Regions from separate parts of the Pseudomonas sp. PB103 genome, predicted to be linked through region 2. Evidence: riboswitches for the same ligand, from Rfam matches in the RefSeq annotation. Region 2 holds a riboswitch; the other holds the start of a gene.
The links. A riboswitch is a leader RNA that binds a small molecule or an ion and turns the genes downstream of it on or off. The one in region 2 is predicted to bind manganese.
Positions count from the first base shown of each region.

Region 1 (15,171 bases), on a different contig from region 2:
TAGATTAATCTATCCGAGGGTGATGTCCTATAGGACATTCTGTACGTTAGTCCATAAAGGCTTGATTCGGCCTCCCGAGATGCGTACCTTTGCCCGCTTTTCGCAGCCATACCCCCCCACATTCCCCCCTGGAGAGCGCCATGTCCGCTGATCTCGAGCATATCCGTCAAATCATGCGAGAGGCTGACTGCCTGTACACCGAAGCTGAAGTCGAGGCGGCCATCGCCCGTGTCGGTGCACATATCAACGAACAACTGGCTGACAGCAACCCTGTGGTGTTCTGCGTGATGAACGGCGGCCTGATCTTCTCCGGCAAACTGCTGACGCATCTGCAATTCCCGCTGGAAGCGTCCTACCTGCACGCGACCCGTTATCGCAACGAAACCAGCGGCGGCGACCTGTTCTGGAAAGCCAAGCCGGAAGTCTCGTTCATCGACCGCGACGTGCTGATCATCGACGACATCCTCGACGAAGGTCACACCCTGGGCGCGATCATCGACTTCTGCAAACACGCCGGCGCGCGCAAAGTCCACACCGCTGTGCTGATCGACAAGGATCACGACCGCAAGGCGCGTCCTGACCTGAAAGCCGATTTCGTCGGCCTGCCGTGCATCGACCGTTACATCTTCGGTTACGGCATGGATTACAAAGGCTACTGGCGCAACGCCAACGGGATCTTTGCCGTTAAAGGCATGTAAGCAAGATCAAAAGATCGCAGCCTTCGGCTGCTCCTACAGGTTCAATGTAGGAGCTGCGGAACGCTGCGATCTTTTGCTTTTAAACCCATGCTAGAGTGCTCGGCCCCGCCTTCCGGAGCCTGTCATGCGCCTCTTGATCCGCAGCCTCGCCGCGCTTTTCCTGATCTTCAGCCTGCCTCTTTCCGCCGCGCCGATGCACAGCCAATTCCTGCCGCCGGACGATCTGACCGTACGCGATGCCGAGCCCGAGCAGCAGCAACTCATGCAGATCACCGACTATTCCGTTGTGGTGGGCGCGCAACGCCAGTCCAATCAGCAACCGATCCCGGTCACCTCGCCGCTGCTGATCCGCCTCAAGGGCAAGTCCCTGAACAAAGGCGCGACCATCGCTCAGGTGCTGGTCAATTTTGATGGCGAAAGCAAAAGCCTGAAAAAGCCGATCTACGACGACAAGAGCAAAACCCTGACGCTGTTTTATCCACAGGCCCAATATCGCGTGATCATCGATTTGCTGCGCAATGACACCGTGTATGTGCAGTTCCTCAGTTACGCCAACGGCCATATCTGGGCCGATTTGCACACCGGCAGCACGCGTTCGCGTTGAGCCCGACGGCAGGGCAGGGGTAAACTGCCCGCCCCGTGTAATGTCTGCGAGCTGGAGTCGGCAATGCGTAAAGATAAGAAACAAGTGATTGGTGACGAGATCGGCGATGAGCAGATCAAGCTGTTCCTCGATTTTGAACCGGTCGACGCCACTTCGCCGTCGCTGCACAAACTGATCAAGGCTTACCGTGGCTTGCGCATCGATGACTTCGAGCGCTTCCTGGGTTTCTTCGTTGCAGCTGGCTACGACGTCGATGGCAAGGACGAGCAGGGCAAGACCTTTGTTGACCTGATCGCCGATCAGCGCAACGCGCCGGAATACATCGAACTGATCGAAAAATCCCGCACGTGAGTTATCCCCAATAACTGTGGGGAGGGGATTTATCCCCGTTCGGCTGCGCAGCAGTCGCAAAATTAGTGAGTGCGGTTTGCCTGACATACCTTAGCAGCAGGTTTTGGGGCCGCTTCGCAGCCCAGCGGGGATAAATCCCCTCGCCACAGAAGTCTTGCCAATGTTCACGCGTAAAAAAACGCCCCGCACTCTCTGAGTCCGGGGCGTTTTTTATGCGGCGTGATCAAGCGTAGCTTGGTGTCTCGCTGCTTTCTTCAACCAGTTCCAGCGCGATGTTGTTCTGCGTGTTGATCTTGCGATACAGCGCAGCATCGGTCTCCAGCACCTTTTCACGAGCCGGGAAGATCTCGGCCAGTTTGCCAGCCCACTCACCATTGGCCTTGGCCGGGAAGCACTTCTCGATCAGTTCCAGCATGATCGAAACGGTCACCGAGGCACCCGGCGAAGCACCGAGCAGGGCGGCGAGGGAACCGTCCTTGGCCGACACCAGTTCGGTACCGAACTGTAGGATGCCGCCCTTTTTCGGGTCTTTCTTGATGATCTGCACCCGTTGGCCGGCCACTTCCAGGCGCCAGTCTTCGGCTTTCGCTTCAGGGTAGAAACGACGCAGGGAATCCAGACGCTGCTCCATCGATTGCATCACTTCGCTGACCAGGTACTTGGTCAGGTCCATGTTGTTTTTCGCCACGGCCAGCATCGGCCCGATGTTGCCGGCGCGAACCGACAGCGGCAGGTCCATGAAGGAACCGTGCTTGAGGAACTTGGTGGTGAAACCGGCGTATGGCCCGAACAGCAGGGATTTCTTGCCGTCGACCACGCGGGTGTCCAGATGCGGCACCGACATCGGTGGCGAACCCACGGCGGCCTGGCTGTAAACCTTGGCCTGGTGGTGTTTGACCACTTCCGGGTTGTCGCAACGCAGCCACTGGCCGCTGATCGGGAAGCCGCCGAAGCCTTTGCTTTCTTCGATGCCCGACGCCTGCAGCAACGGCAGCGCCGCGCCGCCCGCGCCGAGGAAGACGAATTTGGCGTCGACTTCGCGGGTACTGCCGCTGTTGACGTCCTTGATGCTGACGGTCCAGCCGCTGCCGTTACGCTTGAGGCCGGTCACGCGCTTGCAGTATTTGACTTGCGTGTCCGGGGCGCTGGTCAGGTGCTTGAGCAACTGATTGGTCAGCGCGCCGAAGTTGACGTCGGTGCCGTTCATCACGCGGGTCGCAGCGAGGACTTCGTCCGGCGAGCGGCCCGGCATCATCAGCGGCATCCACTCGGCCATTTTGGCCTTGTCTTCGGTGTATTCCATGTCGGAGAAAGCGTGGTGCTTGCTCAACACGTCAAAGCGTTCCTTGAGGAACGACACACCTTTGTCGCCCTGGACGAAACTCAGGTGCGGTACCGGGCTGATGAAGGATTTGCACGAGCCGAAGGTGCCTTGCTTGGTCAGGTACGACCAGAACTGCTTCGACACCTCGAACTGGGTGTTGATGTGCACGGCTTTCTTGATGTCGACGGTGCCATCAGCGGCTTGCGGCGTGTAGTTCAGCTCGCACAGGCCGGCGTGACCGGTACCGGCGTTGTTCCACGGGTTGGAACTCTCCGCAGCACCGGAATCCATCAGCTCGACGACTTCCAGCTTGATCGCGGGGTCGAGCTCTTTGAGCAGTACGGCAAGGGTGGCACTCATGATGCCGGCCCCAACCAGTACTACGTCGACTGCTTCGTTATGCGCCATTTAACGCGTCTCCAAAATCTGCAGCACCAAATTGTCGGCATGGCTGCCAGGCTTTCCGGGACAGATCAGTTGTGCCCCAGCTATCCGTGGTCAGGTCGCCATGTCCGAATCTTCGCAATTTTTCGCAACTTCGACGGATGCGTGCGGCCAGGCTTCAAGAGCTCCATGAACTCATTTCAGCACGTGGCTGGCAATTCGACTTATGGTCGAGACATCCGTTTTTGTGCAACCAAATCCGTAGCGGACAGGCTTCAGGCTCCGATATTCGAGGTATACCCGGTCCTGTGTCGTTGGGCTGTTTCAGACGCTAATGGTGCATGTTCAGACGCAAAACTTTTCATTTGCTCGCCACACTCTTGTGAAGTTGTGAAAACCCGTTTTTTTCACGCTCTTTTGAAGACGTGAACCTCAAAAAAGGGCTGTCCGGGCTTGGCACCATGCCCGAGGGCAAAAACAACGCGGCGGCCGAGCGTCATGACAGCTCTGCAGATTCGCGAAAAGCGGGGTTTTTGCCGGAAGAACAGGCAAGCGCGCCAACTTCACTCGATCTGTGTGGGCGGCTCTCTGTGGGCGATTTTGATGTCGATGCGATGCGCATTGACGCTGTTGCGGGGCCCGATCAGGAGACGTCCTTATAATCGGGGGGAGATTGTATCGAAGAAATGCGGGCAGTTGCTCGTGTTTAATGACTTTTATTAGGCATCCGGTCAGATGCTCAACATCGCTTGCACCCGTGCGCGGGGCTGCGACACCATGACGCGGGCGCTGGCGGGCAGTGGCTGGTGCAACCAGTTGAGGCGAATTTCCTCGATTTCCACCCAACCGTCGCCCATCGGTTGCAGGCTGCACTGCTTGAATGCCTGGCAATGGCCGTTGCGGTCGAGCAGCGCGAAGCTGCGGTGCAGCGGACGAGGGGCGAACAACGAGATCAGATAACGCATGGTCGAGTACCTTGTTGGAGGACTGCTTTGGAGGTTGGCAAAGGGCCGTGACGTCAACGTGTATGACAGGTGAACAATCTGTGACAGGAACCGCGTTCGGCAGGGTTTGTCAGACATTGCAGTATTCGCTGTCGGGTGCTGGTGACCCGCAGTGGCCCACCGCTATACTGCCGGCCTGTTTGTGCCTGATTCTGGAGAGAAGAGCATGTTGCAACGCCTGTTGTTCGGTTTGATCACTGTGGCCGGTTTGACCCTGGCCGGCTGCGCCCACAGCCCGCAACAACTGAATCCGGAGCCGAAGCTGACCACGCAGTTGCCTGCGGTCGGCCGTGGCCAGCCCGTTGTCGTGCGTGTGGTTGACGGTCGTCCGTCGCCAACCCTCGGTACCCGTGGCGGCCTGTACCCGGAAACCAGCGCCATCACCGTGCAGCGCGAGCAGATCCTGCCGAAGTTGCAGGCTCAGGCTGAAGCCGCCGTGCGTCTGTTGGGCTTCACCCCGACCAACAACGCGCCGAATGCGCCGCAGCTGACCGTGACCCTGGCCGAGCTGAAATATCAGTCGCCGAAAGAAGGCATGTACGTGACTGAAGCGACCATCGGCGCGACCTTCCGCTCCGACGTGCAGAACGCAAACCGCCGTTACAGCGGTCGTTACGGTGCGTCGCTGGACCAACGTTTCGGCATGGCGCCGAACCAGGAAACCAACACCAAGCTGGTGAGCGATGTGTTGAGTGATGCGCTGACGCGTCTGTTCAAGGATCCGACCGTGGGTCAGGTGCTCGCCGAGTAAGCTGTCGGCAGATGCAAAAAAGCCCGGTGCCAGCAATGGCCCCGGGCTTTTTCATGGGGCATGAAATCCTGCCCCCTCACCCCAGCCCTCTCCCCCAGGGGGGGCGAGGGGGAAAGGTAGCCGATCTGTGTTGTTCATGAGATCTACATTCACCTTGGAGTTTCAGGTCGATGTACCTCGACCAAGCAACCCGGTCAGTCCCCTCTCCCTCCGGGAGAGGGTTAGGGTGAGGGGCTTTTGATTTTTCAGGCCGCCTGCGAGTAGAAGTCGAGGACGCTGACGCCGGTCAGCAGGTCGGTCTCGGGTAAATCCGCATGCTGATGCCCGCCGAGGGCGCAATACACCAGCCAATGGCGATCCTGAACATTGAAGGCAAGGCTGCCAACGAGGCTTTGTTGTTCGTCGTAAGGGGTGATGAGGTAGAGACGATCCTGGTTTTCAGCGTGAAGCATGTCGCGTTCCATGTGCGTTTCGAGGCGCGCATGGTGGTGCATCCACATGACGAAGCCGTGACACAGGACAGCCATCGGTCGATTGTCATGTAATTTGTCGCAAACGCTGGGGCAGGGCACTCGGGTTTCGGTAGAATCCGCGCCGCGGTCGTCGATCTGGCGCCTGTCATACCGGTTTAGATAGAGGTCTGTGATGTCGCTGCACTTGATGACGCTGTTTACCGCCCATCCCGCCAAATTGATCAACCTGCTGGCGCTGCTGTTGGCGTTTCCCGGCAGTTGGCTATTGCACGCCACCCGTCGCCGTGAACAGCGCGCGATGGCCAGTATTGCCGCTCAGCGCCAGGCGCAACCCAATGCCGAGCCGATGCTGGACTGGGCGACGTTGCGCATGAACCGGTTTTTCTATCGTTTTGGTTTCGCCTGCCTCACTCTGGCCCTGATCGTTTCCTGGATCAGCACCCGCTTCTAAAAGCAAAAGATCGCAGCCTGCGGCAGCTCCTACATGAATCCCCTGTAGGAGCTGCCGCAGGCTGCGATCTTTTGATCTTGCTGTTGCTTTTACAACGGCAGCCCGGCTTTTACGCGGTACTGATTGCGCACCGGCGTCGCATATTGCAGCACCAGATACGGACGGTGCTCCGCAGGGCAAGCATCCAGCCGGCTCTGCCATTCTTCCTGGGCCTTGGCCAGTTCATCCGCCGGGAACACTTCGGCAGCCTTCGGCACATTCAATTGCGCATCAGCATCGGCCCACTGCGCATACGCCAGGTAATGCACCGGGAATAACCGGTAGCCGCCAAGAATCTGCTTGTCCATCTCGACTGCCAATTGCTTGGTGTCTTCAAACAGCTCGCTGATCGGCGCGGCGAAGTTCACGTGTACGCGGCCCTTGTAGCCGGTGATGCCCTTGGCGATGCTCACGTCATCTTCGCCCGGCGCTTTCGCGTAGGTGCCGGTGGTGGCGCGGATGTACAGCTCGCGGGCCTTGGCCTGGTCGCACGGGTCGTATTCGTAGCTGATCGACACCGGAGTGACGTTCAGCGAGCGAATGACTTCGCCGAACGGCTCGTCCTTGCGGCTCATGTGGAACATCTTGAGGATCGCCGACTCGGTGCGGTCATCGCCGTCCTTCGCCCGACCTTCAGCCTGCGCGATCCAGATCGAGGCGCAATCGTTGCGAATCGAGTGGTTGATGTACGCCGACAACAGCTGATACGCGGCCATTTTCTCGCGACGGCCGGTGATCGAGCGGTGGACGATAAAGCTTTTGTTCAAACGCATCAGGTCGCTGACAAACGGCTTCTGCAGCAGGTTGTCGCCAATCGCAATGCGCGGCGTCGGCAGGCCGGCGTGGTACACGGCGTAGTTGACGAAGGCCGGGTCCATGACGATATCGCGGTGGTTGGCGATGAACAGATAGGCGCTGCCCGACTTGAATTGCTCGACACCGGTGTAGGTCACGCCGTCGGTGGCGCGCTCGATGGTGTGGTCGACGTAGGACTCGACCTTGTCCTGCAACGTCGCCACCGAGGTCACGTCGGCGAACTCACGACGCAGCCGATGGGCTATAAGTGGTTTGAGCATCCAGCCGAATGCACCGGCAAAACGCGGGAAGCGGAAGTGGGTGAGGATATCTAGAAACGCCTTGTCGCCGAGCAGTCTTGCCAGTACCACAGGTACTTCGCTGTCGTCGTAAGGTCGGATGGCATCGAATTCGCCCATCATGCTCTCTTGTTGGAAACGGCTAGGGTAAGTAAAGGTTTTGATCGAAAACCAACGGGGCACGGTCTGAAAAGGTAGCCAGACAAAAATAGCCCTGCAAATAGACCGGCGATTATACGCACAAGTCACTTGGGAGACCGCGATGCTGGAACCTGCTGAATACGAATGTCCTTATTGTGGGGAAACGGTCGAGACGTCAGTGGACCTGTCCGGTGGCGATCAGACCTATATCGAAGATTGTCAGGTGTGTTGCCGGCCAATCACGTTTGTCTTGCAGGTACACGAAGAGGACTGGTTTCTGGAAGTCTTCAGCGAAAACGAGTGAGGCGCGCCCATGCAGCGAATCTACGAGCCGGAAAACCTGATGGAAGGCGAAATGCTCAAGGGCATGCTTGCCAGCGAAGGCATCGAGGCGCATCTGGTTGGCCGCGATTTGCTCGGTGGTACGGGCGAATTGCCGATCTTCGGGTTGTTGGCACTGTCCGTCGATAACGACCAGGCCGAATACGCCCGCGAGTTGATCACCGCGTACAATGCCGCGCTGCCGCTGCCCGGCGATGAACCGGAGAGCTTCCCCGGAACGCTGGTCTGTTAGGCTGAGCTTCGTTTTACTTCAGAGCCGTGTTGCCCCATGTGTGGACGTTATGCCCTGTTTCGCTGGAACCGCGATTTCGCGGCCCTGCCAGGTTTTCCCGCCGATCAGCAGGCGCAGTGGAACATTTCCCCCAATGATTCGGTGTTGATGCTGCGTGCCGGTGAAGACGGCGAGCGCGCCCTGGCCCGCGCCCGTTGGGGCCTGACGCCGCCGTGGCTGACCGATCTGTCGAAAACCCCGGCGCATGCCCGCGCGGAAACCGTCGCCGAGCAACCGATGTTTCGTGAGGCGCTGCGCCAGCGTCGCTGCCTGCTGCCGGCGAACGGGTTTTACGAATGGCGCGGGACCCAGCGCAAGCGGCCGTTCTGGCTGACGCCGGGCGAGGGTTCGTCGCTGTTTTTTGCGGCGATCTGGGAGGCGTATCCGGTGCAGGAACAGGTCTGGTTGAGCACGGCGGTGATTACTCAGCCGGCGTCGAGTCAACGCCGGCCGTTGATTCTCGATGAGGCGGGGCAGGCGGCGTGGCTCGATCCGCAGACGCCGTTGCATGTGTTGCAAGGGTTGCTGGCCAGTGAACCGGTCGCATTGCGTGAGCGGGTGTTGGCGAACCTGATCAATGATCCCAAACTCAATGGCCCGGAGTGCCTGACCCCGGGTTAATTTGAAAAGCGAAAAGATCGCAGCCTCTGTAGGAGCTGCCGAAGGCTGCGATCTTTTGATCTTGCCCTTAAACCTTGAACTGATTGATCAACCGCCGCTGCTGTTCCGCCAACTTGGTCAAATCGGCACTCGCCGAGCTCGACTCATCCGCACCGCCCGCCACTTCATTGGCCACCTGTCCAATGTTGATCACGTTGCGATTGATGTCATCCGCCACCGCGCTCTGCTCTTCCGCCGCACTGGCAATCTGCGTGTTCATGTCGTTGATCACCGACACCGCCTGGGTAATCGTCTCCAGCGCCTCAGCCGCTTTCGCCGCGTGCTGCACGCTTTCGTCGGTGCGGTTCTGACTGTCTTCCATGACCCGCACCACGTCGCGGGTGCCCTGTTGCAGTTGCTGGATCATGCTCTGGATTTCTTCGGTGGCCTTCTGCGTTTTCTGCGCCAGATTGCGCACCTCATCCGCCACCACCGCGAAACCGCGACCTTGCTCGCCGGCACGTGCCGCTTCAATCGCCGCATTCAGCGCGAGCAAATTGGTCTGCTCGGCGATCCCGCGAATCGCTGTGAGGATCGCGTTGATGTTCTCGCTGTCCTTCGCCAGCGTCTGTACCACGCCCACGGCTTTGCCGATTTCCAGCGCCAGCACGCCGATCGAATTGGACGTGTCGCGGACGATCTGCATGCCCTGACTGGCCGCTTGATCGGCATGGCTGGCGGCTTGTGCAGCCTGCGTCGCATTGCGCGCAACGTCCTGCGCGGTGGCGGTCATTTCCTGCACGGCGGTGGCGACCTGATCGATCTCGGCCATTTGTTTCTGGATGCCGATGTTGGTGCGAATGGCGATGTCGGCGGTGTGCTCCGAGGAATCGCTGACGCTTTGCACTGACGTCACCACCTGCGTGATCATCGCCTGCAATTTGGCCAGGAAGGTGTTGAAGCCCTTGGCGATCGAACCGAGTTCATCGCTGCGATCACTGCTCAAGCGGCGGGTCAGGTCACCTTCACCCTGAGCGATGTCGTTGAGCATCGCGACCATCTGCTTCAACGGCCGGGCAATGCCGTGGCCGACCAGCCAGATCACCAGCAAGCCAAGGCCGGCGATCAGCAGACCGACCATGGCCATGCCGAAGGTGTCGGACTTGCGTTGCGCATCAAGGTCGCCCTGCAGTTTCTGCAGATCGGCCATCACCGCGTTGAGCGGCAATTGCAGCATCAGTGTCCAGCGCGCGTCGGTCTGGCCGATGCCGAACGGCAGGTACAACTCGATGCGGCCCTTGTCCTTGTTGACCGAGTAAGTCACCTCGCCGCGTTTGAGATTGGCCATGTTGGCCGTTTGCTCGGCGTCGAGGATGTCGCTGATTTTCTCGCCGAATTTGCTCGGGTCCTTGGTGTAGGCAACGATCCGGCCATTGCCGCCGACCAAGGCCATTTCACCGGCGCCGCTGTAGAGCTTCTGGTTCGCGCCGAGGAGCATTTCCTGAATGAAGTTCACCGACAGGTCGGCGCCGACGATGCCCTGGAAGGTGCCGTTGAGCATGATCGGTTCAATGAAGGAGGCGAGCATGACGATCTTGTCGCCGACCTTGTACGGTGCCGGATCGATCACGCAGGACTTTTTGCTCTCTTTCGAGCACAGGTAGTACTCGCTGGCGCGCACGCCGGTGGAGAGGACTTTCTGGTCATCGACGTCGGCCAGTTTGTCCAGGCCCAGCGTGCCGTCGTCATTGCGGAACCACCACGGCAGAAAGCGCCCGTTGGCCGCATCGATGCCGACCACGCGGGTGCCGACGTAAGCCGCGTCATTGTGATCGAGGGCGTTTTTCTCCCAGCCGATGTAGGTGCCGAGAATCTTCGGGTTCTTTTCGACGTTCTCTTTGATCAGGCTGATCAGTTGCTCGCGGCTGACGCTCAGGCGCGGCTGGCCATCGGCGCCCGGCGTGCCGAGCAGGGCGTTGACCCGTACCAGGCCGCCGGCAATCAGCAGTGGCGCTTCGAGCTCGCGCTGGATCTGGCTGACCTGGGTTTGCGCCAGTGCGCTCAGGCGTTGTTCGATGACTTGCTCGAACTGCGCCTGGGTGCGCTGCTGCACCATCTCCTGGGTGCGGGCGCCGGCAAACAGCGCATACAGCACCAGCGCCGCCACCACGCTGAGCACAATGGCGCCAGCCAGGGCGGCGACGGAAAACTGGATCGACTTGAACTTCATGGGAGCTCCGCACGCAAGAGGACGTCTGCGGTGATGTATCGGCAGCGGGCAGGGCGCCATGAGCGTGGCAGGGTGGAATTGGCAGGGCATGTCGCAAATGGATCACTGCGTGCCGCAGTTGTTGTGGGCTGGTCGGTGGTGTGAATTTTTTACGACAGCTGCGGTGGGAAATGTCTGAAAGGCGCTACAACACGTCCGTTGTATCTGGCGCCGATACAATTACCCGCCTAGGATACGCGACAGGTTTTCAGGGAGCTTTTGAATGAACAAGACATTGGTTGTAAGTGCACTGAGCGCAGCGCTGTTGCTGGCCGGTTGTCAGTCGGTCAACACCACCAGCGGCGGCGCCGTGGGGGTGGAGCGCAAGCAGTACATGTTCAGCATGCTGTCCTCGCAAGAGGTCGACCAGATGTATGCCCAGTCGTATCAGAAGACCGTCGGCGAGGCGTCCAGCAAAGGTGTGCTGGACAAGACCAGCCCTGAGGCCAAGCGGGTTCAGGCGATCGCCAACCGTTTGATCGCACAGGCGCCGAACTTCCGCCCGGATGCGGCGCAATGGCAGTGGGAAGTCAATCTGATCAAGAGTGACGAACTCAACGCCAACTGCGGGCCTGGCGGCAAGATCATTTTCTACACCGGGCTGATCGACAGCCTGAAACTCACCGACGATGAAATCGCCGCGGTCATGGGCCATGAAATCGCCCACGCCCTGCGCGAGCACGGTCGTGAAGCGATGTCCAAGGCGTACGGGATTGAAATGGCCAAGCAGGGCGCAGGCGCATTGCTTGGTCTGGGTCAGGACAGTCTGGCGCTGGCCGACACCGTGGCCAACTACGGCATGACCCTGCCGAACAGCCGAGCCAACGAAAACGAAGCCGACCTGATTGGTCTGGAACTGGCTGCTCGTGCCGGCTACAACCCGAACGCCGCGATCACCTTGTGGAACAAGATGAGCAAGGCCTCGGAAGGTTCGCCGCCGGAGTTCATGAGCACTCACCCGGCGTCGGCCAGCCGGATCGCTTCGTTGCAGGCGGCGATTCCGAAGGTAATGCCGCTGTACGAACAAGCCCCGAAGTCCTAAGAGTCGAAGGACACAACGATTCTTCAGGTTGGGAGGGCTGTTGTGGCGAGGGGATTTATCCCCGATGGGCTGCGAAGCAGCCCCAAAACCTGCAAATGCGTTATGTCTGACACTCTGAGGCAGCAGGTTTGGGGGCGCTTCGCGCCCCATCGGGGATAAATCCCCTCACCACAGGTTTTGGGTGGTTCAGTAGACGGGGGTTAAACCCAGCCGCTGCTCTGCATCGCCTTGTACACCGCCACGATTGCCAGAATCATGAACGCCGAAGCCGCCAGGCGACGGATCAAGGTCAGCGGCAATTTGTCGGCAGCAAAATTACCCGCCAACACCACCGGCACGTTGGCAATCAACATGCCCGCCGTCGTCCCGATAATCACCAGCCACAGTTCCGGGTATTGCGCGGCGAGCATCACCGTCGCGACCTGAGTCTTGTCACCCATTTCAGCCAGGAAAAACGCGATCAGCGTGGTCAGGAACGGCCCGAACTTGCGTGCGGTGCTGGTTTCATCGTCGTCCATTTTGTCCGGGACCAGTGTCCACAGCGCGGTGGCCGTGAAGCTTGCGGCGAGAATCCAGTGCAGGACCGAGTCAGAAAAGAAACTGCCGAACCAGGCGCCGACCGCACCGGCTGCTGCGTGGTTGGCCAGGGTCGCGGCGACAATACCGGCAATGATCGGCCAGGGTTTGCGGAAGCGAGCGGCGAGAATCAGCGCGAGCAGTTGCGTCTTGTCGCCGATTTCGGCCAAGGCAACGATTGCGGTGGGAACGAGTAACGAGTCCAGCATCAGGATTTTCCTAAGGGGCGGGTCGACACGGCTATGACACGTACAGCCTTCCCGCCCCGGGTAAGGTGTGCGTGTCATAGGTCTTGTCAAACCCTGCGATCCGTCTGCTGCGGACGCTTGGGTCGCATACGCCATGATCTGAGGATCAAGTATGTTGACGTATGCCGGACGAGCTTGGCGCTCGTGGGAGACTACTCCCCTAGGACGGAGCGGATTCTGCCTAGGCAAATCCGATTGAGCAAGCCTCTTTTTTGAAAGAAGTTCTACTCGCGCTTGGCCCGGTAGATGCGGAAACCATTGCCTTCGGCCTTGATCGCACACACGCCCAGATGCTCCTCGATCAGCGGTTGATACTTGAGAAAGCTGTTGGCGACCAAGCGCAGTTCGCCGCCGTTTTTCAGATGTTTGGCCGCTTTTCGCAGCAAGTTCTCGGTAGCGAAATAATCGGTGTGCACGCCGACATGGAACGGCGGGTTGCTCAGAATCGCGTTCAACCCCATCGGCGCCGCATCGATACCGTCACCGGTCAGCACCTCGGCTTCCAGACCGTTGGCGGCCAAGGTCAAGCGACTGCTGGCAGCAGCAAACGCATCGACGTCGAGCAACGTCACCTGATTGTGCGGATAGCGACGTTTGACCGCAGCGCCCAACACACCGGCACCGCAACCGAAATCGAGCAGATGGCCGCTCGGCAACTTGTCCAGATGCTCCAGCAACAAAGCGCTGCCGCGATCCAGTCGGCCGTGGCTGAACACGCCCGGCAGGCTGATGACTTTCAACGGGCCTTCAGCCAGTGGCAATTCATAAGTCTGCGCCAGGCTTTCCAGGGATTTCGCTTCAGGGGCGTTGGCCACGGTCACTTGCCAGAGTTGGCAGTGCCGCGCGCTGTCGAGCTTGCGTGGCTTGCCGAACGGGTTGAGCTGCTTGGAGGCACCTTCGATGCCGCTGCGCTTTTCCCCGACCAGAAACACTTCACGCCCAGCCAGACGCGAAGCCACGGCATTGAGGATGTAGTCGGTCAGGTCCTTGGACTTGGGCAAGAACACCACGGCGCTGTCGAACTCACGCTCCGGGACATTCACGCCGAAATGGCTGCGACCTTCGAAACGGGCGTCCAGCGCCGCTTGATCGCCGGCATGCCAGCACCAGCCGAACGCATTGGGCAAGCGCCCGAGCAAATCATCGGCGGGCAAACCGGCGAGCAACAACGATCCTTGAAACAACTCGGGCTGACGAAGCAGTACTTCACTGCGCGGATCCATAACTGCTCCTCAAAAAAAAGTGCCGCAGTTTATCAACTGACGACCCGCAGCGCCTTAGCGCTGAAGAACGCCTGAGCGTTTTCGGTCAATTGGCCGACGATGCGCTGCCGCGCTTCGACACTGCCCCAAGCGTTGTGCGGCGTGACGATGAGGCGCGGGATGTCGGCGGCCAGTAGCGGATTGCCTTGAGTCGGTGGCTCGACACTCAGCACATCGGTGGCCGCGCCGCCGAGGTGACCGTTGCGCAGGGCATCGGCCAGCGCCTGCTCGTCGATCAGGCCGCCACGCGCGGTGTTGACCACGAAGGCGCCGGGTTTCATCGACGCCAGCTCGCGCGCACCGATGAAGTGGCGAGTGTGTTCGTTGAGCGGGCAGTGCAGGGTGAGGGCGTCAACTTGCGGCAGCAATTCATCCAGCGGCAAGCGATCCGGGCGGGCAGGGCGTCCGGGAATTTGCCCGAGCAGTACGCGCATGCCGAAGGCTTCGGCCAGTCGCGCCACGGCACCGCCGAGTTCGCCATGACCGAGCAAACCGAGGGTTTTGCCTTGCAGTTCAACGATCGGATAGTCGAGCAGGCAGAACTGTTTGGCTTGCTGCCAGCGCCCCGCGCCGACGGCTTTCTGGTAATCGGCCAGGCGCGTGGCGAGATTGAGCAGCAGCATGATCGTGTGTTGCGCTACCGATGGCGTGCCGTAACCCTGGCAGTTGCATACGGTGATGCCGTGGGCGCGTGCGGCGGCGAGATCGACGTTGTTGGTGCCGGTGGCGGCAATCAGAATCAGCTTCAGATCGGGGTTGGCGGCCATGGCGGCGGCGTCGATCAGAACCTTGTTGGAGATAGCGACGGTAGCGCCTTGCAGGCGTTCGCTGACTTGCTCGGGCAAGGTCTGGGCGAACAGTTGCAGATCGCTGAAACATTCGCGCAACGGACTAAGGTCGAGGTCGCCAAGATCGAGCGACGGGTGATCAAGGAATACGGCGCGGCGCGTGTTCGTCATCAACTGTACCTTTTAGGCTTTGAGCGTTGGGCGTAATCTGCCGAGCCTACCAGATGAAACAAATCGTTACGCAGACCCCGCAGCGAATACACAACCCTGTGGTGAGGGGATTTCTCCCCGATCGACTGCGTAGCAGTCGCAAAATCATTGACTGCGGTGTGCCTGATACATCCAAACGCGAGGTTTTGGGGCTGCTTCGCAACCCTTCGGGGATAAATCCCCTCACCACAAGTGCTGCGTTTCCTACAGATTTTTTATTGACCAAGCTGCCCCAGAGGAGCCCCCATG
Region 1 covers NZ_RWIL01000173.1:709-15,879, reverse strand. The annotation lists gene EJA70_RS29885 (hypoxanthine-guanine phosphoribosyltransferase) at 141-698, shown strand; gene EJA70_RS29880 (hypothetical protein) at 823-1,302, shown strand; gene EJA70_RS29875 (PA4642 family protein) at 1,366-1,653, shown strand; gene mqo (malate dehydrogenase (quinone)) at 1,877-3,385, opposite strand; gene EJA70_RS29865 (hypothetical protein) at 3,787-4,023, shown strand; gene EJA70_RS29860 (hypothetical protein) at 4,093-4,326, opposite strand; gene EJA70_RS29855 (YajG family lipoprotein) at 4,532-5,116, shown strand; gene EJA70_RS29850 (hypothetical protein) at 5,362-5,568, opposite strand; gene EJA70_RS29845 (hypothetical protein) at 5,762-6,040, shown strand; gene EJA70_RS29840 (1-acyl-sn-glycerol-3-phosphate acyltransferase) at 6,130-7,293, opposite strand; gene EJA70_RS29835 (CPXCG motif-containing cysteine-rich protein) at 7,436-7,618, shown strand; gene EJA70_RS29830 (putative signal transducing protein) at 7,628-7,888, shown strand; gene EJA70_RS29825 (SOS response-associated peptidase) at 7,925-8,548, shown strand; gene EJA70_RS31500 (methyl-accepting chemotaxis protein) at 8,616-9,359, opposite strand; partial or broken gene EJA70_RS31495 (HAMP domain-containing protein) at 9,471-9,668, opposite strand; gene EJA70_RS29815 (M48 family metallopeptidase) at 11,020-11,838, shown strand; gene EJA70_RS29810 (TMEM165/GDT1 family protein) at 12,039-12,623, opposite strand; yybP-ykoY riboswitch at 12,713-12,835, opposite strand; gene EJA70_RS29805 (class I SAM-dependent methyltransferase) at 12,887-13,885, opposite strand; gene EJA70_RS29800 (2-hydroxyacid dehydrogenase) at 13,918-14,883, opposite strand; gene EJA70_RS29795 (LysE family translocator) at 15,169-15,171, shown strand, end outside.
Region 1: another riboswitch for manganese. It lies ahead of EJA70_RS29810 (TMEM165/GDT1 family protein); the one in region 2 lies ahead of mntP (manganese efflux pump MntP).

Region 2 (15,171 bases):
GGACCTGTGGTGTAGGAGTTCGTGCCTTCAGTGGTGCTGCCCATCTGCGTGGCGCCGATTTCGGTGGCACCGAGTTCCAGCGTGGTGGCCGGTGCAGGGTTTGCCGGCGTGGCGGGCGACGCATCATCGGCCATGACCGGTGCGATGCTGGCCATACAAATGGCGACGGCCAGGAGGTTGGGCGAAAGGTTGGAACGACGGTGAATGGTGTGAAACGACATCAATCTGCTTCCCCAGGTAATACCAAAACGAATCTGATGCAGGCGCATACAAGAAGTATTCGCATTAGAATGTCAGATTGAATTGCCTGAAGAAAGCCTCACGAGTCAGTTAGTTAACGAAATTTTCACATTTGCCGAATGGCAGCCTTGCACCACCACCGATCCCCTGTAGGAGCTGCCGCAGGCTGCGATCTTTTGATCTTCAGTTCAATTTTGGGAAAGCAAGATCAAAAGATCGCAGCCTGCGGCAGCTCCTACAGGGGGATGACGGGGTCAGTCGAGGTCTTGGGCCTGATGGCGCTCGGGCACTTGCGTGTCTTCATCGCCCCATGTGCGGTTGACGCGCATTCCGCGAATCACTGCAGGTCGATCGGCGATGACTTGTGCCCAGCGTTGCACATGGGTGTATTCCTGCGCGGACAAGAACTCCGCCGCCGAGTAAACGTTATTGCGCACCAGTTGCCCGTACCAGGCCCAGATCGCGATGTCGGCAATGGTGTAGCTGTCGCCGGCCAGATAAGGGCTCTCGGCCAGGCGTCGATCCAGCACATCCAGCTGCCGTTTGGTTTCCATGGTGAAACGGTTGATCGGGTACTCGAGTTTCTCCGGCGCATAAGCATAGAAATGCCCGAAGCCCCCGCCCAGATACGGCGCCGCGCCCATTTGCCAGAACAGCCAGTTCAGCGTTTCGGTGCGTCCCGCCAGGTCCTTGGGCAGCAAGGCGCCGAATTTCTCTGCCAGATACAGCAGAATCGAACCCGACTCGAACACCCGAATTGGCGGCTCGACACTACGATCCAGCAGCGCCGGAATCTTCGAATTCGGATTGATCTCGACAAACCCGCTGGAGAACTGATCGCCTTCACCAATGCGGATCAGCCACGCGTCGTACTCGGCGCCGGTGTGTCCCAGCGCCAGCAGTTCTTCGAGCAGAATCGTCACTTTCACGCCGTTGGGGGTTGCCAGCGAATACAGCTGCAGCGGATGTTTGCCCACTGGCAGCGCTTTGTCATGCGTCGGCCCGGCAATCGGGCGATTGATGCTGGCGAACTGGCCGCCGGATGGCGCTTCATTTTTCCAGACCTTGGGCGGTACGTAGGGCGCTTTGCTCATGTAGTGGGCCTCGTCGAATGCTGACGGATAAGAGACCGACACCGTATGAAAAATTCTCCTCGCGTGCCAGCGCGATCGACGTTATTTCACGTTGGCCTGGCGAATGTCCCCACAGAAAATGTCTACGCTGCCATCGGTCGCGGCCGTCCGCACGACCACGGAATGCTCGGCGGCGAGCAATGTCGACAAGGCCACCGGCGCACTTCGCGAAAATGCCCAGCCGCGTACAGGCTGACGTTCGGTGCTGACTTTATCGTTCATCGCATAAGCCACCGGCCCGGGTTGCGCGCAACTCCCTTGATTGACGAAGGCATACAGGCGCAAGGGCAGGGAGGCGCCACTGGGCGCACCGCTGATGAAGAAGCTGAAACCGGTGTCCTTGCCCCAGTCAGCGAGGCTGACGTTGCCAATCTGTCCGACATTCTGCCGGGTGGCGGTGAGCGTGACGTTCACGCCAGGGTTGGACGATGTGGCGCAGCCGAACAGGCCTGCTGCGATCAATAACGCCGTGAGTGGATATCTGGATTTCATTGCAGGCCTCCGGGTTGAAGAACAGCAATGAGTCAGTTAAGCAGATTGCCCGGAGGCTTCGCGCTGATTCACTGCCGTTGGCTCAGGTGCAATCGCCCTGGCCGCAGAGAGCACCACGCTGCGTAACCACTTCGAGGCCTGCGAACGATGTTTGCGCGCATGCCACAACTGGTAATAGCGCAGCGGTTGCGCAGGCACGGGGAAGGGCTCGATGCGCAGCGGCAACAAATCACTGTAGTGCTTGGCAAAAGAACGTGTGGTGGTGAAGAGCAGATTCGATTTCACCAGCACATACGGCGCGATGCAGAAGTACGGCAGCGTGGTGGTCACTCGCCGGGCCAGGCCGTTCCTGGCCAGTTCGGCGCCGATGGTGCCTTGGCCGGATGAGTTGTGGGTCATGACGGCCAAGTGGTCGGCGTCCATGTAAGCCTCGCGCGTCAGGCCACCGGGCGGGATCGGGTGTTCCTCGCGCAACAGACACACCAGATCATCGTCGCAGAGCATTTGCAGGTGCAGGTGCTCTGCCGGTGCTCGCCAATTGCCGATCACCAGATCGAGAAATCCATCCTCAAGTCCGCGCGAATAGCCGCCCTCGGCTTGTAAGTGCTTGAGCTCCAACGTGGCCAGCGGCGCCTGCGCGTTGAAACGTTCGATGATCGCCGGAACGAAAAACACACTCAGATAATCCGGCGTGCTGATGCGAAAAGTTTGCCGGGTAGTGGCAGGGTCGAACCGGTCGACCGGGTGCAGAATCTGTTCGATGCCATTCAGCGCCTGTGCAACGGGATCGATCAGGGTCAGCCCGTGGGTGGTCAGCACCATGCGGCTGCCGCTGCGCACCAACAGTTGATCACCGGTCAGCTCTCGCAGCCGGCGCAGGGCAACGCTGATCGCCGGTTGCGATTGGCCGAGCAACTCTGCCGTACGCGAAACGCTGCATTCAGTCAGCAAGGTGTATAGCGTGCGAATCAGTTGTGCATCGCAGTTGGGGACGGCGTTAGACACGGCAAGCTCTCTTCTTGGGCGGCCAACTGCAGATCGGTCCATGTCCCTGAGTGGCTGAGGGTGAAAAGCGTATCGCTATATAAATGACTATATAGCGATACGCCTGGAAGCGTCTATGCAAAGGCTCGGCCGTGAATAGAATGAGTCAGCGCCAGTCGGGCAGCGATTTCAGCAATTCGGCTTTTTCTTGCGTCGCCGCGCCCATCAGCACGAAGCCGAGCATGCGGCTCTGCGGATCATGGTAGAGCGATTTGACGTTGGCGATGCCTTTGTCGCAGCGCTCAGCCCACTCGGTCGACCACAGCCCGGCGCCGTCCAGCGGCGACGCTACGATTGTCGGCAGGACGCTGGTCTTGATCGTCACCGGCATTGCCGGATAGGCGACCGCTGTTGCCCGCCCTGCGAGGGTCTGGGCCAGAGCGCGGGCCTGCAACATGATCGGCATCACGTACGGCAAGACCAGATCGTGAACACGCGCGCAGTCGCCCAAGGCATAAACATTCGGCGTGCTGGTGCGCAGGCAGGCATCGGTAATGACGCCGTTGGCCACGGCAATGCCGGCAGCTCGCGCCAGATCGACGCGCGGCTCCAGACCGATTGCGCTGAGCACATGATCCACCGCAAGCACACGACCATCGGCTAGCTGTAACTCGAACCCGCTGTCGGCGCGGCGCACAGCCATCGGCGCATTGCCCAGTTCCAGGTGGACACCGATCGATTGCAGCGCGCTGGCCATGGCATCACCGGCCTCCACCGGCAATAGCCGGCTCAGCGGCCAGGTCGCGCGGTCGATAACCGAAACCTCATGCCCCGCATGGCGCAGATCATTGGCGAACTCGCAGCCGATCAAACCACCGCCCAAAATGGCGATGCGGCTTTCGACGCCGATCTGCTGACGGAAACGCCGGTAGTCTTCCAGATCGTTGACCGTAATGATCGCTGCCACGCCATCGCCTTGCAGCTCCGGGCGGCGAGCGTCAGCGCCCAGCGCCAGTACCAGCGAGCCATAGCGCAGCGGCTGGCCGTCGAGATAAATCACCTGCGCGTGGGTGTCGATACGCTCAATCGAGGTGCGCGTTTTGATCTGCGCCTGCAACTGCGCGGCCATCTGCTCAGCACTGGAGGTGACCAGTTGATCGGGCAAGCGCCCGGTCTGGTAGGCGTTGGAGAGCGCCGGTTTTGAATAGAACTCGCCGCCATCGCGGGTAACGATCAGGATCGGTGTCTCGGCGTTCAGTTTGCGCAGCTCGCGTGCCACGGTGTAGCCCGCCAGCCCTGAGCCGACAATGACGACCGGATCCGGTTGCGCGGCCGGGCGATTGGCCTCGGCCGAGGCCGGTATCCGGATCATGTCGAAGTCGGACTTGCCGACGCCGCATTCCGGACAGTACCAATCCTCAGGCACGTCCTCCCAACGTGTGCCCGCCACAATCCCGTCTTCCGGCAGGCCCGCCGCTTCATCGTAAATAAAACCGCACACCAGACATTCCCACTTGAACATTTTGCTCACTCCTATCGATGGGGGAAACAACGCGAGCCTCAGCTGGTGAACGCGCGTCCCAGGCCAAGGGCGCTCAAGGCGCGGCGATAGGCAGTGGAAGAGCGGTCGGCGGGAATATGGATTTCCAGCGACAGATCCAACGGCAGATCTTCCGGGCGACACAGTTCGACAATGTCGCGATCCTCTTCAAACACCTGCTGGTTGAACGCGTAGACATCCTCCAGCGGCATCTCCTGGTCGAAATTGCGTGTGATCGCGCAGAACATCCGCGTCTTGCGTGCCGAGATCGGGCTGGCGGCGTTGAGGATCACCAAACGGTGCTGCGGATCGGGAAAGTTCACGGTCAAGCGCGCGGTAAACGGTGCAAACACATCGAACGTGCGCTTCCACAAAAAATCTTCCGGGGCGCGGTGCTGCATGCTCTTGGGGAAGTTGCTGACATTGCTCACGTACTCGGCGTGGACGCCGTACGGCGTGACCTCGGCCTTGTACGTTGGCACCACCGGATTGTCGCGCTCGGCAAACGCTTCGTGGTGAATCCAGGCGAAGTGCGCCACATCGATAAAGCCCTCTACCTGACGCCCGGCCGAGGCAGCGATGTCGAGCGACGGCGGCAGAATTCGTTGGGATTCTTCGTCATGCCACGACGGCATTTCAGCGAAGGGAGCACTGCTGCCCGCCATCAAGACCCAGATCAAGCCGTAGTCTTCGCGGGTCGAATACATCTGGATGCGATGGCGCTCGGTGAGGTTGGCGTTCGGCTCCGAGGGAATGCGCGTGCAGCGGCCATCGGTGCCGAAATGCAGGCCGTGGTAAGGGCAAATAATGTTTTCGCCCTGTACCCAACCCTTGCTCAGCGGCGCCCCGCGATGGCTGCAAATATCACGGGCAGCATTGAGTTTTTCGCCGGTGCGATAAAGCACGATGGGCTCGTCGAGCAGCGTGACGGCAAACGGTTTATCGGCAACGTCTGCCGAGAAAGCGACGGGATGCCAATGGTGTTTGAGGATTTCACGATCGTGTTCAGTGAAGGTGCTGGACCTGGTGATCGGGTTCCAGGTGATGTCCTTGCAGGCGATGGCGGCCAGGGTCATGTTCAGTTCTCCTTAGGGTGGGATCGGCACTGAAGTGCAGTGCGTCCGCGAGCGATCCGAGGGCTGCTTGGTCAGCCGGACGGACAACGAGTGCGTGACCCATGCTAGGGACGCGAGCCCGTCGCGCCCATGTCGCGGAGAACATGTTGCTTATGTGCAATTTGATATGTCTGGGCCGGATGCCTGGATTTTACGGATGAAGCGTGTGTCCTGACTGGCATCAATCGACGCTGAGCGAATGTGGATCGAAGCTGGGATTGGTGATCTGGCTGATGTCAGATTGCGGCAGCCATTCGTGTGCATTCTTTGCGATCTCGCGCACCACCCATTGTTGCGGCCCCGACCAGGACAGTTCGAGGTGCGGGCCAGTCAATGCTCCGTTGTCGATCAGCAAACCGACCTCGTCGGCCGGCCCCGGACACATGCCGCCGACCGCGAAGGGCACCCGCTCAGCGATCAAGCGCTGGAGCATGCCGACCCGTTCAGTGTGGCAAGCGAAGGCAATGCGCAGCACGGCGGCATTCGTCAAAGTAAACACCAGATCGCCGGCATCAGCGCCAGACGAGTCAATCGAGGCCAGATGCAGCGGGGGGCGGCCTGAGCCCTTTACATAGCGTAATTCAGTCACGGCTTGTCTCTTCATGTGAGGTTCGCGGTTTCAGGCGTCTGTCATTGGCCAGCGCGTGGCCAGGTGCTGAGTCAGATAATCCAGAAAGGCTTTGACCTTCGGCGTCAGTGCCGCGCGTTCCTGCACGCAAGCGTAGATCTCCATCGGTTCGACAACCGCTTGGGCCGTGCCTGCGTGCTGTTCAAACAGCGGCAGCAATTGACCGCTGGCGAGAAAAGGCGCGGCGACGAACTCTGCGAGACGGGTGATGCCGGCGCCGTTGATTGCCATTTGCGCCAGCGCGTCAATGTCATCGCTGATGGCCGTTGCATTGACCGGTGCGTCGTAGCGCTGCCCGTCGCGGATAAAACTCCAGCGCAGAAAGCGTCCATCCAGAGGGTATCGAAACGCCAGACAGGCATGGTTTTGCAGGTCGTCAGGCGACTGCGGCCGGCCCGCGCGTTGCAGATAGGCGGACGAGGCGCAAAGGACGAAGGGCAGCGAAACGATCCGGCGCGCAACGATGCCGTCTTCCAGTTGCGGCTTGATTCGCAGGCTCAGGTCGATGCCGTCCTGGATGTGACTGATCTTGCCGTCGGTGGTGGAGAGTTCAAGCAACAGGCGCGGGTGCTGCGCCGAAAAACCGGCGATCAGCGGCGCCAATACATGTCGCCCGAAAGCGGAGGTAGAGGCGATGCACAGGCGACCTTGCAACTCGCTATCGTCGTCGCTGATCAAGCTTTGAGCCGACTCCAGATCTGCTGCAATGCGTTTGACCTTCTCGTAATACACCCTGCCATTTTCGGTGAGCGCCATGCTGCGCGTAGTGCGTTGCAACAGACGCACGCCAAGATGCATTTCCAGGCGACTGAGGGTCTGGCTGACAGCGGCGGCGCTGACGCCCAGCGTCTTGGCCGCACCGACAATCGAGCCGGATTCGACCACTTTTATAAAACTGGCAATCGCCGCTAACAGATTCATCCGTGGCCTGCGAGAAGGACTGATTCGTAAGTTGTGCTTTATAAAGCACCTGCGTTTGGCCGTCTAGTTGGCCCTATTGGGCTTTGTTAAGGTGCCGGCTCCCTGTCAATGGATGGAAAAGCCATGAATCAAAGAACAAATCCCGCCGCCACTTATGTCAGCCGTCGCAAACTGTCGCCGCGCGCCACACCGTATGTATTTGCCCTGTACATGGCGACGATCATGGCATTTTTGATGTCGCTGGTGATCACGGCGGCCAATTCAGGGATTGATAACGAATACCTGCGCAATGTGCTGAACGCTTACAAACTGGCCATGCCGATTGCCTTTCTGTGCATTCTCGTCGTGCGGCCCATCGTGATCAAACTGGTCGCATGGACCGTACATCCGCATCGCTGAAAGCCTATTTGAGCCAATACTGTTTCACTGCACCGTATGCGCCTTGCACCGGATCCCGCTCGGGAAACGGCAGCTTATCGATACTCTCCAATTGCTCCTTGCTCGGCGCTTCGCGGCAAATATCGCCGTGCTGCCCCGGCGGGTAGGCGCCAACCACCAGAAAGTCCGCGCTGGAGCCGAGATTGCAGTGGCCGGTGCCGGCGGGCAGCAGCAACACATCGCCGGCGCTGACGTCCAGCACATGCCCTTGCGGGCCACCGAGCATTAGCCGCGCATGGCCCACGGCGACCCCCAGTACTTCGTGGCCTTCGGTGTGATAGTGATGGAAATCGTAAATTCCGTAGCGCCATTGGCTGGGCCAGCCGTTGGCGTCGAAGGTGTGCTCGAACAGAGCCGCCGGCTCGTCCCCTTCGATGGCAATCGCCTTGGGATAAATCAATACCGGCAAACGCTGGTTATTGGGCACCCAGTCGTTGCACTCAAGCCGCAAGGCTTGCACCAACACCGCACGTGCTTCTGTCATTCGTCACCCCTCCAATCTGCATTGATCGGTGGACAGCGAAGGAGGGCGTGCGCCTCAGAAAAACTCGTCGAGCAACTGATAAAAGGCGATCCGGCGCTTGTTTGCTTCTCGGTAACGGGTGTTGCCGGCAAGTGTGGCGAGGGAGCTTGCTCCCGCTGGGGCGCAAAGCGGCCGCATCTTATGCCAGCACCGCGCAAATCAATCGAAACTTCGCCGTCAGCGCGGCTGTCCAGACCTTACACCTCCCGGTCAATGTTCTGCCGGGAACGCTCCATGCATTGGTGAAGGATGAGGATCGAAATGACGATGACAGTGGGAGATTTTCTGGTTGAGCGGCTCAGTGAATGGGGCGTTACGCGGATTTTTGGCTATCCGGGCGATGGCATCAACGGCGTGTTCGGCGCGCTCAGTCGGGCCAAGGGCAAGATCGAATTCGTCCAGGCGCGCCATGAGGAAATGGCCGCATTCATGGCCTCGGCCCATGCCAAGTTCACGGGGGAGTTGGGCGTCTGCATCGCCACCTCAGGCCCTGGTGCGTCGCACTTGATCACCGGGCTCTACGACGCGCGAATGGATCACATGCCGGTGCTGGCCATTGTCGGTCAGCAGGCGCGCACTGCGTTGGGCAGTCATTACCAACAAGAGCTTGATCTGGTCTCGATGTTCAAGGACGTCGCTGGCGCCTTTGTGCAGCAGGCTTCAGTGCCGTCGCAAGTGCGCCATCTCCTCGACCGCGCAGTCCGTACGGCCGTTGGCGAGCGCCGCGTGACGGCGATCATTCTGCCCAACGATTTGCAGGATCTGCCTTACGAAGCGCCGGCCCGCGCCCATGGCACGGCGCACTCCGGGGTCGGTTACACGAAACCGAAAGTGTTGCCCTACGAAGCGGATCTGCAACGTGCCGCCGACGTTTTGAACGCCGGTGAAAAGGTCGCCATTCTGGTTGGTGCCGGCGCCTTGCAGGCGACCGATCAAGTGATTGCGGTGGCGGAAAAGCTCGGTGCCGGGGTCGCCAAAGCACTGCTGGGGAAAGCTGCGTTACCCGACGATCTACCGTGGGTCACTGGCAGCATCGGCCTGCTCGGCACCGAGCCCAGCTACAAATTGATGAACGAATGCGACACCTTGCTGATGATCGGTTCGGGGTTCCCGTACGCCGAATTTCTACCCAAGGAAGGCCACGCCCGTGGTGTGCAGATCGATTTGCAGCCCGACATGCTCAGCTTGCGCTATCCGATGGAGGTCAATCTGGTCGGGGATTCGGCGGAAACCCTGGCGGCGTTGTTGCCGCTGCTGGAGCAGAAGACCTCAGGCAAATGGCGCAAGAAGGTCGAAGGCTGGCGCGGCACCTGGGAGAAAACCCTGGAAAAACGCGCAATGGCCAAAGCCGACCCGATCAATCCGCAAAGGGTGGTGTATGAGCTGTCGCCACGCCTGCCGGAGCAGGCGATCATCACCAGCGACTCGGGTTCCTGTGCCAACTGGTACGCCCGCGACCTGAAGATCCGCCGAGGCATGCAGTGCTCACTGTCCGGTGGACTGGCCTCGATGGGCGCGGCGGTGCCTTATGCGATTGCTGCAAAATTCGCTTATCCCGAGCGCTCGGTCATCGCCTTGGTGGGCGACGGCGCGATGCAGATGAACAACATGGCCGAGCTGATCACCGTGGCCAAATATTGGCGGCAGTGGGCGAGCCCGAAATGGATCTGTGCGGTGTTCAACAACGAAGACCTCAATCAGGTCACGTGGGAGCAACGTGTGATGGAGGGCGATCCGAAATTCGAGGCTTCGCAGAGCATTCCGGACGTGCCTTACCACCTGTTTGCGATTTCCATCGGCCTGAAAGGTATTTTCGTCGATCGCGAAGAAGACGTTGCCGGCGCCTGGGAGCAGGCTCTGGCGTCGGATGTGCCGGTGGTGATCGAGTTCAAAACCGACCCGAACGTGCCGCCGCTGCCGCCGCACATCAAGCTTGAGCAAGCGAAGAAACTCGCCACGACGCTGCTCAAGGGCGATCCGGACGAAGCGGGCATTATCGTGCAAGCCGCCAAGCAGGTGCTGAGCTCAGTCCTGCCAGGCAAAAAATAACCCGATTCCGCACTAAACGGAGACCCCTCCAGGAGTTGCCGCAGGCTGCGATCTTTTGACTTGTTTTTTAAAACCGGAAGCAAAAGATCCGCCGATCGCGGCCCTGGCCTTGGGCAACGCTTGCAGGTGGCTTTTGGAGGTGGGTTTTGATTTTTATTGGCTGTGCCGGATGGAGTCTCGGGCGAGAATATTGGCCAGTGTTTCCGCTTGAAGGCACGCACTTGCAACGCTACGCAGCACGCTTAGACGGCGTGGAAATCAACAGTTCGTTCTATCGTCCGCACCGTCGACAGACTTACGAGCGTTGGGCCGATTCGGTTCCAGAGACGTTTCGGTTTTCGGTAAAGGTGCCCAGGCACATCACCCATGAACGGCGGTTGGTAGATTGTGAAGCCGCGCTGGAGGCGTTTTTCGCGCAATGCGGCGGATTGGGTCAGCGCTTGGGGTGCCTGCTGGTGCAACTGCCACCTTCACTGGCGTTCGACGCGTCAATTGCCCAAGGCTTTTTCAAGGCGTTGCGTCAACGTTTCAACGGCGCCGTTGTGCTGGAGCCCCGGCATGAATCGTGGGTGAATGCCGGGCCATTACTCGTCACTTTCCAAATCGCCCAGGCAGTCGTCAATCCGTCACGCATCAGCAATGATGCAACTGCGGGTGGCTGGGCTGGTTTGCGCTATTGGCGACTGCACGGCTCACCGCGCATTTACCACAGCGCCTACGATTTGCCCTTTCTGCAAACACTGGCGCAAGCCTTGCAAACCGCGGTGGCGGCGGGCGCCACCATCTGGTGCATTTTCGACAACACTGCCAGCGGCGCAGCGCTCGGAAACGCCTTGACGCTGGTTCACGAGAGCATCATTGCGGCGCCAGATCACCGTACCAATAGGCCGCGGTAACGCCGCCATCCATCAAAAAGTCGCTGCCGGTAATGAACGTACCATCAGGTCCCATGAGCAGCGCGCCAACGGCACCGACTTCATCAGGCGTACCGCCGCGCCCGGCCGGGCTCAGTTCGATCATGCGGCGGTAACCCGCACCGCGGGGGCCATTCAATTCGTCGCGCGCCAGTGGCGTGAAGATAATCCCCGGACTGATCGTGTTGACCCGCGCACCGCGTTTGCCCCAGCGCACCGCTTCGGCCATCACGCGCAATGAATTGCCGCGTTTGGAGATTTGATAGGCGTGCAGGGGATCAATGATCTGATCGGCCTGAAGCATCGGCAGAGCCAACAGATCGTCCGCAGGAGTCGTCGCCAGCGCCTTGTTTTGCTCGGCACTCAAGGCCGGCAAACGGTGCCCGGATTGCGAGGCGATGACGATCGCGCTGCCGCCCGGGGCAATCACGTTGCCAAACGCTTCGAGGACTACGGCGGTGCCATACAGATCAACGCGAAGAATAGTTGCCACAGGCGCTTGCGAAGGTGAAACACCAGCGGCGTGAATGACCCCGGTGACTGGGCCCAGTGCAGTGGCGGTGCGCACCAGCGCCTCGATCGATTCGCGCGAAGCCACGTCGACCACAGCGGTCGTGACGGCGAACCCGGCGTCGAGCAGGACGCGGGCAGCGGCATCGGCATTTTCTTGCTTCAAGTCCGCCACTACGACGTGTTTGCCAACGCTGACTCTGCGAGCGATGGCTTGACCGATCGAGCCGGCACCGATGACGACAATAACCTCGGACGGGGTAGGCATGGCGTCTCTCCTCTAGTGAATGCAGCACCTTATATGGCGGCTATCCGCTCAACAATAGAGTTGGCGCTGCATAAACCCATGAGGAGAGCTCATCAATAGCGTCGGATCAAACTGACAGGTGCTCATACAAAATCGTCGTACCAACAATCATCAGCACCACACCACCAACGATTTCGGCGCGTTTGCCGACCACCGCACCCAGCACCCGACCGAGCATCACGCCAATGGTCACCATGGTCATGGTTGCCAGACCGATCGCGGCCGCTGCCACCCAGATGTTCACGTCGACAAACGCCAGGCCGACGCCGACTGCCAGCGCATCGATGCTGGTGGCGAACGCGGTCACCGCGAGGATCAGGAAGGAATGTTGCCCCGGTTTTTCCTCTGCTTCGTCTTCGTGTTTGAGGCCGTTGTAAATCATGTGCAAGCCGAGAATCAGCAGCAGGGTGAAGGCGATCCAGTGGTCCCATTCGGACACCCAGCGAGTGGCAGCCTGGCCGATCAACCAGCCGATGATCGGGGTGATGGCTTCGATCACACCGAAGATCAGACCCGTGCGCAGGGCTTCGGTCAGGCGCGGTTTGTGCAGGCTGGAACCTTTGCCGATGGCGGCTGCAAACGCATCCGTGGACATGGCCAGCGCGAGGAAGATGAGGGAAACGGGATTCACGGTGGTGTACTTCCAGTCGGGCTATGAGTCAACGACACAACCACACGCCCGACTTTAGGCATGGATGTGTCGTCGGTCTCACCAACCAAAAGGTGTTCGCACCACGGCATGTTGCCGAGAATGTTGATACGAACGCTTCCGAAAGGCTCGGAAACAGGCTACTCCCCAACGAGGGTGCGGATCTTATGCGGGCAAACATGAAAATTTTGTCAAAAGCGCAGAGAAATGTCGGCGTTCTGATGCTGCTTTTGCAGTGGGGAATTGCTTTTGTGGTGCTTTGAACATGCTCCCCTCAATCCCTGAGATCCGGGGCCTTTCCACAAGCCACGTCCTTTCGGCACACAAAGTATGTTCTGTGATGGTCAGCGTTGCGCCTGATTGATCCGCAGTTCAGCGCACAAGCCACCCTGCGGCCGGTTGTACAGCTGCAGGGTGCTGCCGATCTTGCTGACGATCATTTGCACAATCGCCAGGCCCAGTCCGGCGCCATTGGCGTGGCCCTGGCTGTAGAAACGTTCGAACAGTCGCGCGTAATCAGTTTCGTTGATGCCCGGGCCGGCATCCTCGACGCTGATGTACACCGAGCCATCACTTTGCGGTTGCACCTGAACGCGCACTTCGCTGCCGGGCGGGGCGAAGTTCAGTGCGTTGGTCACCAGGTTCTGCAGGGCGATGGCCAGTGCCACCGGGTCGGTTTCGACCGGGCAGTGGTGGTCGCTGTCGAGGATCAGTTCGATGTCTTTTGCCATGGCCAGCGGCGCCAGCTCGGCGAGTTCTTCACGCACCAGTGCGGTCAGTTCCACCGGACTTCGCTGTGGGTTGGCCAGGCGCGGTTCAATTCGCGCCATGGTCAGCAACTGGCTGGCAATGCGTGTGGCGCGATCCACCGCGCTGAGCAGAAACTCCAGGGCTTCGTCGCGCTGTTGCGCGGTACTGGCCAGTTGCGCGTTTTGCGCATGGATGCGCAGAATCGCCAGCGGCGTGCGCAATTCATGGGCCGCGTCGGCGATGAAGCGCCGTTCCCGCGCGAGCAAATTGTCGATCTGCTGCAAAAGTCGATTGAGCGCCGTCTGCATCGGTTCGAGGTCGTGGGGCAGGGGGCTGAGATTGAGTGGCTTCAGCGTTTCGGTGGTGCGTCCACGGATCGATTGCGCCATCGCGCGCAGCGGTTGCAGGCCCCAACCGATGGTCAGCCAGATCAGTGCCGCGAGCGCCGGCACCCCGATCAGACTCGGCCACAACGTATGGCCAACGATGCGTTGGATCAGATCCTGACGAATGTCGTCACGCTCACCGACCCAGATCAGCAATCCCTGTTGCGGATCCTTGAGCAGAAAGGCACACCAGTCGCGACCGTTCTCGAGAATATCGTGAGAGCCCACGGTGGTCGGCGGCGCCGCAAGCTCCGGCGCTTCGGCGGAACGCATCAGCAATTGGCCGTCGCTGCGCCAGACCTGAAACGTCAGACGGGTCTCATAGGGATGCGCTGCCTCGCCATCGCCCACCCGGCTCATCGCTTGGTCGAAGGCCTGATGAAGCCGTTGCCAGTCGTCGTCGCCGGGCGCACGTTGCGCCAGCACGCCTTGCAGCAGGCGTGCGCTTTGCGCCAATTGCGCGTCGTAAACCTCTTCGATTTCATGGTGGCTGTCGCGCAGCACCAGCCAACTGATCAGCACATCACCCAGCAACACCAGCATCAGCACCGGCAGCAGAATCCGTGTCCGTATCGAGTTCATGGCTTGAGCTCCAGCACGTAGCCGACGCCGCGCACGGTGCGGATCAACTCGCCCGAGAGTTTTTTGCGCAAGTTGTGAATCAGCACTTCAAGGGTGTTGCTTTCGACCCGCTCCTGCCAGCCATACAACGCCCGGGACAAGCGTTCGCGGGTCACCACTTTGCCGGGGCGCGCCATCAACTGATGGAGCAACTGATACTCCATCGGCGTCACCACCACATCACTGCCTTGCCAGGTCACTTGCTGGCTGACCGGATCGAGGCTCACCCCCGCATGCTCCAGCACCGGTTGCGCGCGACCCTGACTGCGTCGCAGCAAGGCGCGGATGCGTGCCTTCAGCTCATCGACATCGAAGGGTTTGATCAGGTAATCGTCGGCGCCGGCATCGAGCCCCGCGATGCGCTCGGCAGTGCCGTCGCGAGCGGTGAGGATCAGCACCGGCAAGTCATGTTGCTCGCCGCGCAATTGCTGCAACAGCGCCAGACCGTCGAGGCGTGGCAGGCCAAGATCGAGTAGCAGCAGATCAAAGCTTTCCGTGCGCAACGCATGCAAGGCGCTGACTCCGTCCTGCAACCAGTCGAGGGCATAACCTTCGCTGCTCAGCGCAACGCGGATGCCTTGTCCGAGGGCACGATCATCTTCGACCAGAAGCAGGCGCATGGAAGTTCTCTAGAGGTAATAAGGGGGTTGGTCGGCGGCATGATGCCGTTGCGCAGGCCGCCGTGGCAGCCCGCCCGACGGGAAAGATGTAACCACTCGTTGCCAACTAAGCTTTCGCTAAGGTTGCTTTTGCACAGTGGGGCCTTCCTCATCTAGCGAGAGTGTTTCCATGCGCAAACTGCTGCTGTTGTCCCTCATCGTTGCCAGCCCGCTGGCCGTCGCCGGTCCGCAATGCACTACCGCCGAGCGCTCGCAATGGCAAGACCAGAAAGCCTTTCAGGAACAACTGAAAGCCCAGGGTTACGAGATCAGCAAGTTCAAGGTCACTGACGGCAACTGCTATGAGATCTA
Region 2 covers NZ_RWIL01000019.1:55,230-70,400, forward strand. The annotation lists gene EJA70_RS03665 (TonB-dependent siderophore receptor) at 1-221, opposite strand, end outside; gene yghU (glutathione-dependent disulfide-bond oxidoreductase) at 495-1,334, opposite strand; gene EJA70_RS03675 (hypothetical protein) at 1,416-1,865, opposite strand; gene EJA70_RS03680 (LysR family transcriptional regulator) at 1,902-2,870, opposite strand; gene EJA70_RS03685 (FAD-dependent oxidoreductase) at 3,016-4,221, opposite strand; partial or broken gene EJA70_RS31025 (rubredoxin) at 4,210-4,371, opposite strand; gene EJA70_RS03690 (aromatic ring-hydroxylating dioxygenase subunit alpha) at 4,410-5,465, opposite strand; gene EJA70_RS03695 (hypothetical protein) at 5,686-6,093, opposite strand; gene EJA70_RS03700 (LysR family transcriptional regulator) at 6,124-7,053, opposite strand; gene EJA70_RS03705 (DUF2798 domain-containing protein) at 7,177-7,452, shown strand; gene EJA70_RS03710 (cupin) at 7,457-7,975, opposite strand; gene EJA70_RS03715 (thiamine pyrophosphate-requiring protein) at 8,276-10,063, shown strand; gene EJA70_RS03720 (DUF72 domain-containing protein) at 10,210-10,959, shown strand; gene EJA70_RS03725 (SDR family oxidoreductase) at 10,919-11,755, opposite strand; gene mntP (manganese efflux pump MntP) at 11,862-12,425, opposite strand; yybP-ykoY riboswitch at 12,435-12,604, opposite strand; gene EJA70_RS03735 (ATP-binding protein) at 12,788-14,161, opposite strand; gene EJA70_RS03740 (response regulator) at 14,158-14,820, opposite strand; gene EJA70_RS03745 (PepSY domain-containing protein) at 14,990-15,171, shown strand, end outside.